Dongshaea marina: one gene and its partners. The protein of the gene in region 1 interacts with the protein of each later gene in a pairwise test. Links are inferred from orthologs where the notes say so. Each region holds a gene or a part of one and is shown on either strand. Other genes may lie near its edges. The genes, in order: DB847_RS15800, ftsZ and srmB.

The links.
Region 2: the proteins of DB847_RS15800 (region 1) and ftsZ interact in binary tests that used the Escherichia coli proteins (3 or more experiments, as listed by UniProt). The link is inferred for Dongshaea marina from one-to-one orthologs.
Region 3: the proteins of DB847_RS15800 (region 1) and srmB interact in binary tests that used the Escherichia coli proteins (3 or more experiments, as listed by UniProt). The link is inferred for Dongshaea marina from one-to-one orthologs.

Annotation. Positions count from the first base shown.
Region 1 is NZ_CP028897.1:3,366,736-3,373,049, reverse strand. The notes cover bases 1,276-4,200. They hold DB847_RS15800 (bifunctional tRNA (adenosine(37)-C2)-methyltransferase TrmG/ribosomal RNA large subunit methyltransferase RlmN), read left to right. Parts: upstream 1,276-2,138; coding sequence 2,139-3,263; downstream 3,264-4,200. Other genes in these bases: DB847_RS15790 (RodZ domain-containing protein), read left to right, coding at 4,056-4,200; pilW (type IV pilus biogenesis/stability protein PilW), read left to right, coding at 3,284-4,066; DB847_RS15805 (metal-dependent hydrolase), read right to left, coding at 1,276-1,849. Also shown: more of DB847_RS15805, read right to left, coding at 1,160-1,275; more of DB847_RS15790, read left to right, coding at 4,201-4,976; ispG (flavodoxin-dependent (E)-4-hydroxy-3-methylbut-2-enyl-diphosphate synthase), read left to right, coding at 4,978-6,075; DB847_RS15780 (winged helix-turn-helix domain-containing protein), read left to right, coding at 6,095-6,314.
Region 2 is NZ_CP028897.1:429,447-435,803, forward strand. The notes cover bases 1,977-4,944. They hold ftsZ (cell division protein FtsZ), read left to right. Parts: upstream 1,977-2,856; coding sequence 2,857-4,032; downstream 4,033-4,944. Other genes in these bases: ftsA (cell division protein FtsA), read left to right, coding at 1,977-2,817; lpxC (UDP-3-O-acyl-N-acetylglucosamine deacetylase), read left to right, coding at 4,131-4,944. Outside these bases: DB847_RS02245 (D-alanine--D-alanine ligase), read left to right, coding at 1-797; DB847_RS02250 (cell division protein FtsQ/DivIB), read left to right, coding at 799-1,554; more of ftsA, read left to right, coding at 1,561-1,976; more of lpxC, read left to right, coding at 4,945-5,057; preprotein translocase subunit SecA, read left to right, coding at 5,392-6,357. UniProt on the Escherichia coli protein: Essential cell division protein that forms a contractile ring structure (Z ring) at the future cell division site. The regulation of the ring assembly controls the timing and the location of cell division.
Region 3 is NZ_CP028897.1:550,548-556,875, forward strand. What follows is about bases 2,352-5,290. They hold srmB (ATP-dependent RNA helicase SrmB), read right to left. Parts: upstream 4,485-5,290; coding sequence 3,219-4,484; downstream 2,352-3,218. Other genes in these bases: asnA (aspartate--ammonia ligase), read left to right, coding at 2,352-2,676; DB847_RS02865 (tRNA1(Val) (adenine(37)-N6)-methyltransferase), read left to right, coding at 4,602-5,290. Outside these bases: DB847_RS02845 (MFS transporter), read right to left, coding at 1-728; transcriptional regulator AsnC, read right to left, coding at 1,068-1,529; more of asnA, read left to right, coding at 1,684-2,351; more of DB847_RS02865, read left to right, coding at 5,291-5,309; brnQ (branched-chain amino acid transport system II carrier protein), read left to right, coding at 5,432-6,328. UniProt on the Escherichia coli protein: DEAD-box RNA helicase involved in the assembly of the 50S ribosomal subunit at low temperature. Exhibits RNA-stimulated ATP hydrolysis and RNA unwinding activity. Acts before DeaD.

The DNA of each region.
Region 1 (6,314 bases):
TAATACTGCTACATCTATCGAAATGCACCAGCAGACCCACAGTGAATCCATTTCTTATCCACGAGAATCCCTGCTTTGCGTGCGCTGCTTTGAGAGCAACTTACCCATGGAAGTTCAACCGCATCATCCCTGACACAAAGAGTCTGCCTGAGAAAACCTCAGCAACAGCTCCAAGTGATCTGCTATTTGGAGGAGTTATTTAGCCTAACCAAACTATAAAGTTCTATTGGAGAAATTACTCATAACTGACTTGGATTTTCAGTGCGTTAGTGAAGAATAGATCCAGACATCAACAACAGACAACAAGCCTTACCGAAAATCAATAAAAAACAGTCTTTCCGATAGGTGTAAACAACAAGCAAGTCCAATTTTTTGTTATTTATAGCAGAGGTTCTGAAGTGGAGCGGATTATACTTAAGGATAAAGTTAGATCAAGAAATTAATTCATATAGATTATCGGCTGAAAATGGTTATATTTTTGTCCTTGCTTTTAATTTAACAATTAACGACCATTTTAATAATGGTCGTGCTTTTTGTTTTTTGATTGCTGGATTGTGCTAGAGTGTCGGTTTTTTATATAAGTAATGTGCGACTACTATCTAAATTGCGTTTCGTGATAAACAGGGTGGTACTTTATCAATCACCTCAAATGCCTAATGATTGTTGTGAGTTGTTAGGTTAATGTATTTAAATATCGAGTTGGTATTGATTTTCATCCATCGATTTATTAACTACTCACAAACTCTTATGAGTCCTTTATTTAGAGGATAGGCATTTAGGCTCATTTGAGTGCTTATGAAATCCCTTAAGAAAATCTTCATCCCTCTCGGATGGGAATAAGATAATAGCCAAAGTCTTTGTGATTACTACTCGGATTAGCTGAGACAAATCTGATCCTTGGGGTTATGTTTTTCCAGGGAGACGGCTCATATTTTAGATGCGCTGGTTTCAATATCGACAGCCTTCTGCAACAGGGGTCACTCAAAGCAGGGAAACGAGGGGCAGGATAGCAAACTGGGAGCGATTCGGGCTTACAGGCTATTCCCATGATGGCTGAGATACCACCTTTATTGGGGATATCAAAGGTACATATTCTTCAGGTTAGGAGATGTGACTGGGCCGATAGGTAATGTAGCCAACCAAAATAGCTCATGAATGATTACCACCTATGTGCCCACAGGGTTTGGGCAAGCTGGGCCGTCAGGATCTGCTCACGCAAGATGGTCAGGGGAGGGGCCGGGATCAGCAATATCCCGATCAGCAGGTAAAGGCCGACATACAACAGCCAGCTATCACGACTCATCAGTTTGCAGGCGCTCAGAAATGAGCTTTTAAGCCGTCCACCCGAGAGATCGACACTATAGATCTCATCAAGCAGCAGGTGCACCAGAAATCCTCCACTGACAAAGAGTCCCGCCAGCCAGGCATTGGGCGCACTGTAACGCAGCAGGTGCCAGGAGACGCTGGCGGTCACCAGACCACAGATCACTCCCATCGGCAGAGAGTGAAAGATCCCGCGATGCCGGGTTGCCTTGGTAAAGAGATAAAAGATGATATAGCGGGCGATGACAAAGAAGCAGGCCCCGGCGCCGATCCCAGGCACAATCCCATAGTCCCGGCCGACCAGCATCATGGTGGCGGTGGCCCCGATAATGGAGAGCAGGTTGAAGATCACCCGGATCGAGGTCGAGTGATCTGAATCCACATCCGGCAGCAGGCCGCCAATCGAGCCAAACAGGATGAGTGGCATGGTGAACTGGGAATGGATAATCCCTGCGGTATGCAGGGCGGCGGCAGCAATCGCGCTGCAACCGATAGCAACGCTGGCATGGGTATGAAAATTTGCCATGAAGAGGAGCTCTCACAGGGGCCTGAGTAACTTAGGGCTCAGAAGGAGCCAATTTCGCGCTACTGTGACAAAAGGAAGACTCAAATGCAATACGCTATGAGCTCATCTACTCTCGATCCCGGACTGAATTCTTCGCCAATCGGGATTTTTTGGTGTCAAATGACGAGAAAGGATTGCATTTACCCACCTATCTTTAGCAAAATCACTGCCTTTGCTGGAAAGCACTAGTCAAAATTTGTACAATTCGGCGCTGTTTAGCGATGTATGGCTGTCAAAAGTTGGGGCAACAATGAGTGAAACTAAAATCAATCTGCTAGATCTTGATCGGAATGGGATGCGTCAGCTGATGGCTGATCTGGGTGAGAAACCCTTTCGTGCCGATCAGTTAATGAAGTGGATCTACCATTTTGGTTGTGACAACTTCGACGAAATGACCAACATCAATAAGGTGCTGCGTGCCAAGTTGCAGCAGCGCTGCGAGATCCGTGCGCCTGAGATCGCCCGTGAGCAGCGCTCCAGTGACGGCACCATCAAGTGGGCCCTGCAGGTTGGCGATCAGGAAGTTGAGACTGTTTATATCCCGGATGAAGACCGCGCGACCCTGTGTGTCTCCTCTCAGGTCGGCTGTGCCCTTGAGTGTCATTTCTGCTCTACGGCTCAGCAGGGTTTTAACCGTAACCTACGGGTTTCTGAGATCATCGGTCAGGTATGGCGGGCGTCCAAGTCGATTGGCTTTAAGGGCGAGACCGGCCAGCGCCCCATCACCAATGTGGTGATGATGGGGATGGGAGAGCCGTTGCTGAACCTTAATAATGTGGTGCCGGCAATGGGGCTGATGCTGGATGATTATGGCTTTGGGCTCTCCAAACGTCGGGTAACTCTGTCTACATCCGGAGTGGTACCCGCCCTGGATAAGCTGGGCGATCAGATTGATGTTGCGCTGGCGGTTTCGCTGCATGCTCCCAATGATAAGCTTCGCAGCGAGATCATGCCGATCAACGATAAGTACAACATTCGGGAGCTGCTGGATGGCATTCACCGCTATGTTCAGAAGTCCAATGCCAACCAGGGCAAGGTCACTATCGAATATGTATTGCTCGATCACATCAATGATGATATGGATGATGCCCGCGAGTTGGCGCGTCTGTTGAAGAACACCCCCTGTAAGATTAACCTCATTCCCTTTAATCCCTACCCGGGCAGCCCTTTTGGTAAGCCCAGTAACAGCCGGGTCGACCGCTTCAGCAAGGTATTGATGGAGTATGGCTACACCGTCATAGTGCGCAAGACCCGTGGCGATGATATTGATGCCGCCTGTGGACAGCTGGTTGGTGACGTAATCGACAGAACCAAGCGAGTCATCAAAAAACGGATGCAGAACGAAGCGATTTCCGTCAAAATCTGTGAATCCTAATTTAATCTGATGGCTAGGGAATGGAAAGAGGATTACAACTCCTGAGCATAGGGATGGTAGCGCTTCTGCTGGCGGGCTGTGTTCAGGAGACGACCTATGTCGATAATAAGCAGACTCATACGGTTCAGACCTTTGAGCCGAAGAATGCGGCCAAGAATCGCCTGGATCTCGGGCTGCAGTATCTGCAGCAGGGAGATGCAGTTCAGGCGAAATACAATCTTGAGAAGGCTCTGAGCTATGATCCTCGTAATCCGATGATCTATGCCGCCATCGCTTATTTCCACCAAAGCGTCGGAGAGATGTCACAGGCTGACGCCTCTTATCAAAAAGCCCTTGGCATGGCGCCCAACAATCCTGATATCCTTAACAACTACGGGACCTTCCTTTGCTCCGAGAAACACTATGCTAAAGCGCAGAAGATGTTTTTGCGAGCGGTGGCGGTGCCTGGCTACATCAAGGTTGCCAGCACCTACGAAAATGCTGCCGTTTGTGCTCAGAGTGCGGGAGATACCCCACAAGCGAAAGATTATTACAGACGTGCACTTGGATATGAGCCATCAAACCCCACGATTTTGTTGGGACTGGCCGATATCTCATTGCAGCAAAAGGATCTGGCTTCGGCCCGGGGCTACCTGGCACGCTATGGTAAAGACAACTTAGCCACTGCCGATAGCTTATGGCTGTGGGTGAAGCTGGAAGAGGCGGATGACCATCCGGCGGGAGTCCATAAGTATGGTGCCGAGCTGATGCGTAAATATCCTCAATCGATTCAAGCTAAAAAGTACATTGCGAATGAGTATTAAGAGCGAACATCCTGAACAGATCCAAGAAACCGAGGCCGACATTGGCGAGCAACTCGCGATCAGTCCCGGACGCTTGCTGCGCGAGGCACGCGAGCAACAGATGATGAGCCAGGAACAGGTTGCCTCACGGTTGAACCTGCGGCTCACTTTGGTCCAGGATATTGAGCAGGATCATTTTCCTGCGCATATGGCCGAGACCTTTATCCGTGGCTATCTGAGATCCTACTGTAAGCTGCTTGGAATTGAGGAGGCACAGGTTCTGGCTTCCTATGAGCAGCTGGGAACCGGGAAGGCTCAAACCGGGATGCACAGCTTCTCTAAACGCACCCACAAAGAGGCGAGTGACTCACGGCTCAAGTGGGTGACCCGATTGATCATCCTGGTGCTGATCATTTTGCTGATCGCCTGGTGGTGGCAGGAGTCGATGACAAAAAGTAGTGTGGAGCCTGTTCCACAGCCAGCAACAGCTACCCAGAGCGCAACAACTCCGGCGCAGCCAGCCTCAGAGCCGGCCGTATCCCCTGCGGGATCCCAGGAGCAGAGCCCGGCCAGTGTGGACACTCATTCAACACCATCAGTGGCAGATGAATCCTCTTCGACCCATGTATCTCCCACAGAGACCTCAACTGCGGCAACCGAGTCAGCTGCCGCAGAGACACAAAACCAGCAGCAAGGATTAGTGTTAAGCTTTCGTGGCGACTGTTGGGTGAAGGTCACCGATGGCACAGGCAAACAGCTGGTGGTCGGGATCAAAAAACAGGGGGATACCCTGGAGCTGGAAGGACAGCCGCCATTCCACCTGATCCTTGGGGCACCTCAGCTGGTAGACGTGAGTTATCAGGGTAAACACGTGAGTCTCGATGCATTTAAAAACAGTATTGCAAAACTAATTGTTCCGGAGCAGCAGTAATATGGCCCATCATCAATCACCGATTAAGCGCCGTCAGTCTAAGAAGATCTGGGTCGGAGATGTTCCTGTTGGAGGCGATGCACCGATTTCGGTACAGAGCATGACCAATACCCGTACCGTGGATGTGGAAGCGACTGTGGCGCAAATCCGCTCTTTGGAGAAGGTCGGGGCGGATATTGTCCGGGTTTCGGTACCCACTATGGAAGCGGCCGAGGCGTTTCGTCAGATCAAGCAACAGGTCAAGGTCCCTCTGGTGGCGGATATCCACTTTGACTACCGGATCGCCCTCAAGGTTGCCGAATATGGCGTGGATTGCCTGCGGATCAACCCGGGAAATATTGGCAAAGAAGATCGGGTGCGTGCCGTGGTTGATTGTGCGCGGGATAAGAATATTCCGATCCGGATCGGGGTCAATGGCGGCTCCTTGGAAAAAGAGTTGATGCAGAAATATCACGAGCCAACTCCCGAGGCCCTCGTTGAGTCTGCGATGCGCCATGTTGAGATTTTAGACCGGCTTAATTTTGATAACTTCAAGATCAGCGTCAAGGCATCGGATGTGTTTATGGCGGTCGGAGCCTATCGTCAACTGGCAACCCAGATTGAGCAACCCCTGCACCTGGGGATCACTGAGGCGGGAGGCTTTCGCTCCGGCGCGGTGAAATCAGCGGTGGGTTTGGGAATGCTGCTTGCTGAAGGGATCGGTGATACCCTGCGTGTCTCCCTGGCCGCGGACCCGGTGGAGGAGATCAAGGTTGGTTTTGATATCCTCAAGTCATTAGGCATTCGTAGCCGCGGCATTAACTTTATCGCCTGCCCAAGTTGTTCGCGTCAGGAGTTTGATGTGATCAACACGGTCAACGCCCTTGAGGAGCGTTTGGAGGATATTATCACTCCCATGGATGTCAGTATCGTCGGCTGTGTGGTCAATGGTCCCGGAGAGGCCTTGGCTTCTGACATAGGTCTGGCGGGAGCAAACGGTGGCAGTGCACTGTATGAAAATGGCGAGCGCCGCGAACGATTAGCCAATGATACCCTGGTCGATACCCTGGAGCGGCGGATCCGTGCCCGCGCCGAGGCGATCAAGGTCTGTAAGGCATGATGACACCCTCCCTCCTGTGATGGAATCAAGTCCTACCTCAATAAGTCTTCCGGATCAGTTGAAGCTCCCTAAGGGGAGTATTCATCTGGTCGATGGTGAAGTCATCTCATCCGATGGCGTCAAGCTCATCGCCCTTGGCGGCAGTGAGCTGGCACTACTCAGGCTGCTGCTTGAGGCTGATGGGGAGGTAGTAGAGCGCGCGGTCATCTTTGAAGCTGTGTGGCGGGATCGAGTCGTCA
Region 2 (6,357 bases), 2.9 Mb from region 1 along the record:
GATTAGATACCCGGGACTACTCGCCGCTTCAGCTTAAGAGTGATGGGTTTGAGCGGGTCTTTATCGTGCTGCATGGCCGGGGTGGTGAAGATGGCAGTATCCAGGGAGCATTAGAGTTTTTGGATATCCCTTATACGGGCTCCAGGGTTCTGGGATCGGCGCTGGCGATGGACAAGGTTCGCACCAAGCAGATCTGGCAGGCCCTGGGGCTACCAACGGCGCCCTATGCCGTGGTCCATAGAGCCGATTATCTGGCTGCGGATGCAGCTCAGCTATTCGAAAGCCTGAACTTGTGTGCCTTTGTGAAACCCTCCCGGGAGGGATCCAGCATCGGAATCGTGAAAGCTGAGAGTGCAGAGCAGCTACATCAGGCAATTGAGACCGCCTTTGAGCATGATGATGAGGTGCTCGTTGAGAGCTTCATCGATGGGCCAGAGTATACGGTATCGATAGTCGGTGACCAGGTGTTACCGGCCATTGAGCTCAGGACGGCGCGTAGTTTTTACGATTATGCGGCCAAGTACCAAAGTGGTGATACCCAGTATATCTGCCCCTGTGAGCTGACGGATGATGATCGTGAAGAGTTGAATCGATTGAGCCTGCGGGCTTTTGAGTCCCTGGGCTGCGAAGGTTGGGGACGGGTGGACATCATGCGTGATGCAAATGGGGCTTTTCAGCTATTAGAGGTCAATACGGTTCCCGGAATGACTGAGACCAGTTTGGTGCCAAAAGCGGCACGGGTCGCGGGTTATTCGTTTGAGGAGCTGTTGCTGAAAATCCTGGAGGAGGCGCACTGAGATGGGGCGTGCTGCCATCATACGGAAGCAATTTCAGATCCCGGGGCGAATGCGCTTTTGGAGCGGGCTGCTTTTTTTTGTGGTGGTGCTGATTCTGGTATTGTGGGGTGGGCGGCAGGTTAAGGACTGGTTGTACGACGGTAGTCGCCTTCCTTTGAATAAGTTTGTGGTGCAGGGAGCCCAGCGTCCGATTGTACGTGCTGAGATCGAAGCGGTGTTACAAGGCCTTCCTAAAACCACCAGTTTTTTTGAGCTGAATGTAGATAAGCTGCAACAGCAGCTGGCGGCTCAACCCTGGGTTTACCAGGTGGCGGTTCGTAAGCAGTGGCCTGAACGGCTGGGAGTCTATGTGACTGAGCAGCAGGTAATGGCACACTGGGGGGAGCAGCAGTTGATCAATCGCTATGGCGAGATCTTCAGTGCTCCAACCCAGGGAGTCAAGCTGCCGGATCTGTGGCTCAGTGGTCGGGCAGATGAAGCGGATAAGGTTGTAGCCATGTACCACCAGTTGCAGCCCTTGTTTCAATCAGGCCCCTTTCGTCTTACCCACCTGACGATGACCGGACGGGGAGCCTGGATTGTCGAATTGGATAATGGCTGGAAGCTTTATGTCGGCCAGCAGCGGGTCATGGAGCGGTTACAACGTTTTTTGAGTGTGTATCCACAGATCCAGCCTCAACAACAGATCGCTTATCTGGATCTGCGATATGACACCGGAATCGCAGTGGGATGGAAAAATAACAAGAAAGTGAGTTAACACTGAATGACAAAGGCACTGGAGAGAAATTTAATCGTTGGTCTGGATATCGGTACTTCCAAAGTATCGGCTCTGGTCGGTGAACTGCTTCCGGATGGAGAGCTCTCCATTGTCGGGTTGGGGAGTCATAGCAGCAGGGGAATGGATAAGGGAGGCGTGAACGATCTTGAGTCTGTGGTCAAGTCGATTCAGCGTGCGATCAATGAAGCTGAGATGATGGCAGAGTGCCAGATCACCTCGGTTTACCTTGGGATCTCCGGGCGGCACCTGGATTGTCTGAATGAGTCGGGTATGGTGCCGATCACAGATGAGGAGGTCTCCCAGGATGATGTGGATAATGTGATCCATACGGCTCAGTCGGTCAAGCTCAAGGATCAACACAGGATCCTGCATGTGATCCCCCAGGACTTTGCCATTGATTACCAGGAGGGGATCAAGAATCCCATCGGCCTGTCCGGGGTAAGAATGAAGGCTCAGGTTCACCTGGTGACCTGCCATAACGATATGGCGAAGAATATTGTCAAAGCGGTTGAGAAGTGTGGTTTGAGAGTGGATCAGCTGATCGCTTCCGGGCTGGCTTCCAGCTATGCGGTTCTGACCGAGGATGAGAAGGAGCTTGGGGTTTGTGTGGTTGACATCGGCGGTGGCACCATGGATATGGCGCTGTTTACCGGTGGGGCCTTGCGCCATACCCAGGTGATCCCTTATGCGGGGAGTGCGGTGACCAGTGATATCGCCTACGCCTTTGGGACACCACCGGCAGATGCCGAAGCGATTAAAGTTCGTTATGGATGCGCACTTGGAAGTTTGGTCAGTAAAGAGGACAATATTGAGGTTCCGAGTGTCGGAGGGCGACCCGCCCGCAGTCTGCAGCGACAGACTCTGGCCGAAGTGATTGAGCCAAGATATAGTGAACTTTTCGGCATGGTAAATGACGAACTACAGAAGTTGCGTCGTGAACTGAAAGATAAAGGGGTCAAGCACCAGTTTGCCGCTGGCATAGTGCTGACCGGTGGCGCATCACGCATAGAAGGCGTGGTGGAGTGTGCCGAGCGAATTTTTGGATGTCAGGTCAGAGTGGGAGAACCGGTCAACATCAAAGGTTTGGTTGACTATGTAGGCTCCCCTGTATATTCGACTCCCGTAGGATTATTGCAGTATGGCAAGTTGCATCAGCCAAATAACTTGGAAACCGTGATGCGCAGCCATAGTGTGGGTGGCCTGATGAAGAAGGTTACCAACTGGTTTAAAGGGGAATTTTAGTGTTGTTGATGGGTGCAAAAAGCGAAGTGGAGAGACAAGATGTTTGAATTCATGGACAGTTCTAGTGACGAAGCAGTCATTAAGGTTATTGGTGTCGGGGGTGGTGGAGGAAACGCCGTCGAGCATATGGTGCGTGAATCGATCGAGGGTGTCGACTTCATCTCGATCAATACGGACGCGCAGGCACTCAATAGTGCGACGGTTAATACCACACTGCAGATCGGTGGGACCATCACCAAGGGGCTGGGAGCAGGTGCCAATCCCGAGGTGGGTCGCGATGCTGCGATCGAAGATCGTGAGGCGATTGCCGAGCTGCTCAATGGGGCCGATATGGTGTTTATCGCGGCCGGTATGGGTGGCGGAACCGGAACCGGTGCGGCTCCCGTGGTGGCTGAAGTTGCCAAGGAGCTGGGGATCCTGACGGTTGCTGTGGTGACTAAGCCCTTCTCCTTTGAGGGTAAGAAGCGAATGAGCTTTGCCCTGCAGGGAATTGAGGAGCTGGCTAAATCGGTCGACTCGCTGATCACCATCCCGAACGATAAGCTCCTCAAGGTATTGGGGCGTGGTATCAGCCTGCTGGATGCCTTTAAGGCGGCCAATAACGTATTGCTGGGAGCGGTGCAGGGCATTGCCGAGCTGATCACTCGTCCGGGTCTGATTAACGTTGACTTTGCGGACGTTCGTACCGTGATGCGCGAGATGGGTACAGCCATGATGGGCACCGGTATCGCCAGCGGTGAAGACAGAGCGGAAGAGGCTGCCGAGAAGGCGATCTCCAGCCCGCTGCTGGAAGATGTGGATCTAGCGGGAGCCCGTGGCATCCTGGTGAATATCACTGCGGGTATGGATCTCAACATTGAAGAGTTTGAGACCGTCGGTAATGCGGTGAAAGCGTTTGCCTCCGAGAATGCAACCGTGGTGGTCGGTACCGTCATCGAACCGGATATGGAGAATGAGCTGCGGGTGACCGTGGTGGCAACCGGGATCGGCGCCGATCGTAAGCCGGACATCACATTGGTGAAGTCTGCAACTACGGCTCCTCAGAGCGCATCGGTTCCATCCATGTCTGGTAGTGCACGCCCGGCGACCGAGAACGATCAGCCTCTGACACCTAAGAGTGCTCAGGTTGCGGTCAATGCCGATAGTAACCCGGTCGCGAAAAGCGAGCCTGATTACCTGGATATTCCGGCATTTTTGCGTAAGCAGGCTGATTGATCGAACTGTGTTTGGTTTTGATGCTGGTTATAGAATGTGCTACACTCTTCGGCCGTTTGTTCGAGTCGGGCTGAAGTAGTGCTGAGCGGGTACGTCTTATGATGAAACAAAGAACCCTAAAGAAAAGTGTGCAGGCCACCGGAGTTGGGCTGCATTCAGGGCAGAAAGTCACCATGACCTTCTACCCTGCTCCAGTTAACACCGGGGTCGTGTATCGACGTGTTGATCTGGATCCAGTGGTGGAAATCAAGGCCGATGCCAGCCTGGTGCGTGATACCATGCTTTGCACTGCTCTGGTCAATGAGCAGGGCGTACGGGTTTCTACGATAGAGCATCTCTCTGCAGCCCTTGCTGGCTTAGGGATTGATAACCTTGTCGTAGAGGTCGACTCTCCAGAGCTGCCGGTAATGGACGGAAGTTCCCATCCGTTTATCTACCTGCTGCAATCTGCGGGGATCGAAGAGCAGTCCGTTGCCAAGAAGTTTATCCGGGTACTCAAGCCGATTCGGGTTGAGTTAGAGGATAAGTGGGCCGAGCTGCTTCCCTACAACGATGGTTTCAAGATGGACCTGCTGGTGGATTTTGATCATCCGGTATTCAAGAAGCAAAACCAGCATCTGAAGCTCGATTTTTCCAGCAATGCCTTTATTCGCGATATCAGCCGCGCCCGAACCTTCTGCTTCCTGCGGGATGTTGAGTATATGCACTCACGCAACCTGGCACTGGGTGGAGGCCTGGAAAATGCGGTGGTGATGGATGATTATCGTGTGTTGAATGAAGATGGCTTACGCTATGACGATGAGTTTGTGAAGCACAAGATGCTGGATGCGATCGGCGATCTCTACATGTGTAATCACAATCTCATCGGTGAGTTCAAGGCTTACAAGACCGGGCATGCCCTCAACAACCTGTTGCTCAAGACTCTGTTGGCAACAGAAGATGCCTGGGAGCTGGTTAGCTTTGAAGATGAAAAACAGCAGGTGCCGATCACCTTCTGTGATACCTCACTGGTGGTTGCAAGCTGATCTTCCACATCAGACATGAGAAAAGGCGCCGGCGCTCTCCACCCGGCGCCTTTTTTATTTCCCCCCAGTTCTGATCTCCCCTTGCTTTTTGAGGAGACAGCCCCCATAAATTGCTTGGCTCTGTTGAGGTTTCCAATTTTAAAGTGGATCTGAGGCGTCAGCAGAGCCTGGATGATGAGTTGTTTTTGCACTCTTTTCCAACAAGGATTTTGCCCTGGTCTTATCTTGATTTAAAATGGCGTGCCGGTCTGTCCTGTATCGCTTCGACGAACCGGGGGGTCTCCTAAAGTGCAAGGATGAGAGATTAAACCAGTGAACCTAAAAGTGGCCAATAATGATAAGTAACTTCCTCACCAAGATTGTTGGCAGCCGTAATGAGCGAATTCTCAAGAATCTGCGCAAGGCTGTAAAACGGATCAACGCTATGGAGCCTGAATATGAGGCTCTGACCGATGAGCAGCTGAGTGCCAAAACTGAGGAGTTTCGTCAGCGACTCAAAGAGGGGGCTACTCTTGAAAGCCTGCTTCCTGAGGCTTTTGCAACGGTTCGAGAGGCATCTAAGCGTATCTTTGAGATGCGTCCCTTCGATGTACAGTTGGTTGGGGGCATGGTCCTGAACCAAAACCAGATCGCCGAGATGAAAACCGGTGAAGGTAAGACCCTGACCGCGACCCTGCCTGCTTATCTGAACGCCCTGACCGGACGTGGCGTTCATATAGTTACCGTGAATGACTACCTGGCCAAGCGTGATGCCGATGGCAACCGGCCACTGTTTGAATTTTTGGGGATGACGGTTGGCTGTAACCTGCCCGGAATGGATCCGGATCAGAAGCGTGATGCTTACGCTGCCGATATCACCTATGGAACCAACAATGAATTCGGCTTCGATTATCTGCGCGATAATATGGCCTACTCCGCCGATCAGCGGGTTCAGCGTGAACTCTACTATGCCCTGGTGGATGAGGTTGACTCGGTTCTGATCGATGAGGCGAGAACACCACTGATCATCTCCGGCCCCACCGATGATAACTCAGAGCTCTATATCAGCATCGATAAGCTTATCCCTAAGCTGACCAAGCAGGATAAAGAGGATTCTGAAGAGTATAAGGGCGATGGCCACTATACGGTGGATGAGAAAAATAAGCAGGCCTTCCTGACTGAAAATGGCCAGCTGTTTGTGGAGGAGCTGCTCAAGGAACGCAAGCTACTCGGTGATGATGAATCCCTGTTTTCGGCCACTAACATCGCCCTGCTGCACCACATCAATGCGGCGCTGCGCGCCCACACCTTGTTTGAACTC
Region 3 (6,328 bases), 2.8 Mb from region 1 along the record:
GTGCCCATCAGGGCGCTGATCAGAACAACCAGGCTGAAGGCCAGCTTATGTTTTTGCCAGATCAGTTTGTAGCTGTTGCTGGTTTTGGGGGCTGTTGGACGCTTTTTCTCTTCGGCTGCATGCTCTTTGGCCAGGTAGAGATGCAGCACCAGCAGTAATCCACCCACTAAAAAAGGAATACGCCAGATATAACCACTCTCATGAGCCGGGACGAAATTGATCACTAGGTAGCTGATCCCCGCCGCCAGCAAAAAACCGACCATAGAGACGGCGTAAGCCACTCCGCTGTAGTAGCCGGTATTTTTCAATTTTTTATCTTCGGCGGTAATGACCAGTAGGTTTCCCCACTGACCTCCCGCGGATAACCCCTGAACTACCCTGAGCAATACCAGCAGTACAGGGGCAAAAATCCCAATGCTGGCGTAGCCTGGCAGAAAGGCCATCAGTACGCTGGCACCTCCCATCAGGATAATCGACAGGTTCATCGCAAAGTGGCGGCCAATGCGATCACCAAAGTAGCCAAACAGGGCGCCTCCGATGGGGCGGGCGATCATACCCACCGCAAAGGTTGCGAAGGCGAGTAGCAGGTTACTTAATTGGCTCTGGCTGTGAAAAAACACCTGGCCTATGGTTGCAGCAAAATAACCAAACAAACAGAAGTCATACCACTCAAGAGCATTGCCAAAAGATATCTTTAGTAAGCGAATTAGTTTTGAGGGGGCTTTCATCTGTTTTTGATCCTTCATCCTTGTAAGAGCTTCGTATACTAAGTTTTGTTTTATGGCTGAGTCAACTCTGAGACTGCCCAATATAGGTTATTTGAGACGTGAAATCCTGTCGGTGATGCGGGTTAAGAAAGGGGAGTGGAGGAGGGTTCGAGCAACGACTAACGGTCTATGTCTTTGATTTGAATCTGAATTTGTTTGTTGTGCAGTCTTGGCTTCTATTTTTTAGCTATGCCTGGCTTTTCCGGTAAGGAAAATTTTTTCGAATCATTCTTTTTGTGTGCTAATTAAGTGTCAGAAAACCCATTTGCATGGGTACACTAGGTTATCAGGGGTTCAGCCTCAGGGCTGAACCTCACGGTGAATCGGGTTTTGCAAAGAGATCAGGGTCTCGGTGGATTGAACCTCTGGGATGCTCTGGATCTTGTGGATCAGCACCTGCTGTAGATCGTCGATGGAACGGACCATCAGCTTGATAAAGATGCTGTAGGTACCAGTGGTGTAGTAGGCCTCCACCACTTCGCTTAGCTTTTCGAGCTGTGCCAGCGCCGAGGGGTAGTCCCCGGCACTTTTGAGGTTGATCCCGATAAAGCAGCACACATCATAGCCCAGACGCTTGGGGTTGATCTGGACCCGGGTTCCCTCGATAAAACCCGCCTGTTTCATCTTTTCGACCCGGACATGGATGGTTCCCGGGCTTACCTCAAAGCGCTTGGCAAGCTCTGCATAGGGGGTACGGGCATTGTCCATCAGGGCGGTGAGGATCTGTTTATCCAGATTATCGATTCGATAATTATCCGTCATTTTTTTGCTCTACTATTAACGATTAATTATTTACTACCATTATTGATTGATGATTTAAAGGTGTGCTTGCTATTTTTATTGATGGATATTGAATTGAATGTGTTCTTTGTTGAAGAATCGCCAAACAATCAGTTTAAAGATGGCAGGTTCATTCATGAAAAAGCAGTATATCCGCACCCAGCAACAGATAAGTTTTGTAAAAGATTATTTCTCAGCGCAGTTGGCAAACCAGCTTGGTTTAACCCGGGTCGAAGCGCCACTTTTGAGCCAGGTTGGGGATGGGGTGCAGGATAATCTCAGTGGCTGGGAGCAGCCGGTTCAGGTCTGTCTTCGAACCATGCCTGAGCAGAGTTATGAGGTGGTACAGTCTCTGGCAAAGTGGAAGCGTTTGATGTTGGGCCGCTATGGCTTTGAGTGTGGCGAGGGGATCTATGCTCACATGAAAGCACTCAGGCCTGACGAAGAGGCACTGAGTCCGATCCACTCTGTCTATGTCGATCAGTGGGATTGGGAGCAGGTGATCAGCCGGGAATTCCGGGATACAGAGTACCTCAAGGCCTGTGTGCAAAAGATCTGGCAGGCGATCAAGAGCACAGAACGGGCTGTTTGTGGCGAGTATGGGCTGGACAGCCAGCTTGCCGAGAGCATTCATTTTATTCACAGCGAGGAGCTGCTTGAAAGTTACCCGACCCTCAGCCCTAAAGAGCGGGAGCGGGCGATCACTCGTGAATTGGGAGCCGTATTCCTGATAGGGATCGGAGACCGGCTGAAAGATGGCCAGCCCCATGATGTTCGGGCACCGGATTATGATGACTGGAGTAGCCTGTGCTCAGAGGGCAAGCGAGGGCTCAACGGTGATATCTTGGTGTGGAGCCCTCAGCTTGATGATGTGATTGAGCTCTCATCGATGGGGATCCGGGTCGATCCCGAGTCTCTGAAGCGCCAGCTAGAGATAAGTGGTGAGCTACAGCGTCAGGAGCAGCCCTGGCACCAAAAGTTGATGGCCAGCAAGATGCCGCTGACGATCGGCGGTGGAATCGGTCAGTCTCGTCTTACCATGCTACTGCTGCAGAAACAGCATATTGGTGAGGTTCAGGTAGGGGTGTGGCCCGAGCAGTTGCGAGCAATGGTCAGTGGATTACTTTAGTGCCGCTAAGCGTCATGGTCTTTACCGCTTATGCTGATGTTCCTGATTTGCGGCACAGCAGCAAACCCCGTCGGGGGTGCCGATGTATATGGATATGCGAATGCAACGATAACCAGAGATGGTGTTATACCAAGCCAGATGATTAAGTGATCAGTGTGTTGTTCACTCCAACTTGGATAAGCTGTGAGCCATTTAGCCCGTTGGCAGCATGGGCGAAGTTGCTAAGTAACGAAGCGAGAGCGATGGACCGCGAACAGGAAGGGGTTACCAGGAAGGTAGCCGCTGGCATCGAGCATACAGGATGTACTTGCTGCGTGGCGCAAATGGCTCATGGATTATCAGGGCAATCCGATCACTTTTCTTTCGTGATTAGTATAACTTCGCCCATAGCTCAAATACTTCATGGTAGAGGTGGGAGGTTAAGGTATTTGAGCTATGCGGTACTGGTTAATAAGGTGAGGGTAAGGAGGAGTTACTCTTTGCGACTCATGCTTCATAAGGCCCACCGCTAGCCAACAGCTATCGGTGGGGTTTTAGCTCTGTCAGCTGCTGGCTTTCTTTGAAGGTTTCTGAGACTTCTTACGCTGCTTTTTGGCTATTCCCTTGGCTCCTTTACCCTTCTTTGGCATCTTACTCTTCTTGGCCTTTTTCGGGGGGCGCGCCTCTCTATGTTTTGGCGGTAGCTCGGCGATGGTGCGGCGCTTCATCGGGTGCTGCATATAGCGCTCAATTTTACCCAGGATCTCTATGTCATGGGCCTCCACCAGGCTGATCGCGGATCCCTTGGCACCGGCGCGGGCGGTGCGGCCGATCCGGTGCAGGTAGACATCGGCACTCCAGGGGAGATCATAGTTGATCACATGGGTCACATCCGGGATATCCAGACCCCGGGCCGCAACATCGGTAGCCACCAGGATATTGCTGCGCTTTTCACGGAACTTGGTGAGGGATTCATTACGCTTTTTCTGATCCATCTCGCCCCGTAGGTAGGTGCACTCCAGGCCAGCCTGGGTCAGTTGCCCTACCAGCTGATGTAAGCGCTCACGGGTTTTGACAAAGACGATGCTGCGATGCTCAGGATCCAGGCGTAGCAGGTGGGTGAGCAGGGCAAACTTGTGTTCGGCATGATCGGCCAGATGGATCCACTGATGGATTTTTCCCCGCTCCCGCTTGGGTGGTTCAGCATTGAGCTCGGCCGGTTCAGTGAGCAGCTCTTCACAAAATCTCTGCAGCCCTTCTCCCTCCAGGGTAGCGGAGAACAGCATGCTTTGGCGGCGCCAGCGACATTCACCTGCGATGCGGTGAACCTCTTTACTAAAGCCCATATCCAGCATGCGGTCGGCTTCATCCAGGATCAGGATCTCGACGGCGCGGCTGTCGAAACTCTCCTCATCCATGTACTCCATCAATCGCCCCGGGGTTGCGATCAGCAGATCCAGGTTCTTCTCCAGCAGTGGACGCTGCTCAGCATGGTCGACACCACCTGTGATCACCCCGCAGTTGAGTTTGCAGAACTGGCTCAGGGCTTTTGCCTGCTCCTCGATCTGCATCGCCAGCTCGCGGGTTGGGGTCAGAACCAGAACTCGGGGAGGCCCGGGCTGACGACGCGGGAAGTCCAGCATGTGTTGCAATGCAGGCAGGAGGAAGGCCGCGGTTTTTCCGGTACCGGTCGGGGCAGATGCCATGATATCCCGGCCGTCCATCGCCTCGGGCAGAACCATCTTCTGGATGGTGGTGGGGCGTGCAAAGTTGAGCTGCTCCAGTGCCCTTAGCAAGTTCTCGTCGAGATCGAAGTTTTCAAATGACATCTATTTTCCTGTTCTGCAGTACAAAATTAGTTGATTGATGGCTCATTATAGAGAGATCTCGCTGCAAACTGTACAACTTAAAGGTTTTGCATAAAATGAAGGATTTTTGAGGTTGCCATGAAGCGAAGCGGCTTTAGCTTTAAGCGTTTTCATCTGGAACATGATCGCTGTGGTATGAAGATCGGGACCGATGGTATTTTGCTGGGAAGCTGGGCTCCCTTAGCCAGGGTGTCTCGGGCTCTGGATATAGGGACTGGCTGTGGGCTGATCGCTCTGATGCTGGCTCAGCGCAGTCCGGACTCCTGCCTGATAGAGGGAGTAGAGCTGGATGTGGATGCTGCAAGCCAGGCCGCAGAGAATGTTTGCCGCTCCCCCTGGGGCTCAAGGGTTCAGATCCATCATCAGTCGATTCAAAAGTTCAGCGCAGTCCCCTTTGACCTCATCGTCTCGAATCCGCCCTACTACCCCTATCAGCACAGGATGGATAATCATGCCCGTCGCCATGCCCGGCAAACGGTGACCCTGGGAGAAGATGAGTTGTGCCTGGCTGCACAGCGACTGCTTGCGCCCGAGGGAAAGCTTGCTCTCATCATTCCTGCGGAATGTGAAAAAAATTGGTTTGAAGCAGCAGAGGCGAATAATCTTCATATTATTGAGCGTTGTGAAGTAATTACTCGCGAGGGTAAATTACCCACCCGAATTTTATTATTATTAGCTCGTCAATCTCAGCCTTTGATAATAAAAAAAATATTGGTACACCAGGCCGATGGTCTCTATAGTGAGCAGTTCATCGCTTTAACCCGCGATTTTTACCTAAAGATGTAATTCGTGTGAATTCGGCTGGCTAATAAAAAAATTAATAGCAGCCTCAGACAGGCACAAGTAATTTGTGAGGATGTACTGTGAGCCAAAAACTAAAACTATTTGATATTTTCGGACTGGGATTTATGACCTTTGCGTTTTTCCTGGGGGCCGGAAATATTATTTTCCCACCTAAGGCTGGTTTTATGGCGGGTGGGCAGATGACTCCTGCCATGTTTGGTTTTTTGATCACGGGTGTTGGCCTGCCGCTACTGGGGATCCTTGCGGTTGCCTTTGCCGGTGGTGGCTTACCGGTGATGACCCGGCTGCTTCCGGCCCGGATCGCTCTGATGTTTGGGGTTGCCCTGAACCTGATTATCGGTCCGCTGTTTGGTACACCCCGCACCGGGTTGGTTGCCTATGAGATCGGGGTTCGACCTTTTCTGAGTCACCCGGGTGCCTTGGCCCTGCTTATTTTTACCGTCGGCTTTTTTGGGATCTCCATGCTGCTGGCCCTGACTCAGGGTAAGCTGCTGGATGCGGTCGGTAAGGTGTTGACTCCGGTGCTGATCCTGCTGCTGCTGGTGTTGGCCTGTGCGGTGATTATTGCGCCTCAGGGGACGACACCACCGGCTACGGGGGATTATATCAGTCATCCATTTTTTACCGGGTTCCTGCAGGGGTATAACACCATGGATACCCTGGCCTCACTGATGTTTGGCATGTTGATTATCGATGTACTCAAGCAGCGCGGGATCAAGGATGGACTCAAGCTGTTTAAGTACCTCGCCTGTGCCGGAATCATCTCGGCCTGTGGTTTGATCTTTGTCTATGTCTCTTTGTTTTATCTCGGGGCGACCAGTGGCGGATTGCTGGCCCATGCCAATAATGGTGCGGATATTATCTCTGCCTATGTCGTTTCCCTGTTTGGTCAACCGGGATTGATGATCCTGGCTGGGATTATCATGCTGGCCTGTTTGACCACCTCGGTGGGTCTTATTTCGGCGATCTCTGACTTTTTGCATCAACAGCTTAAACTCTTT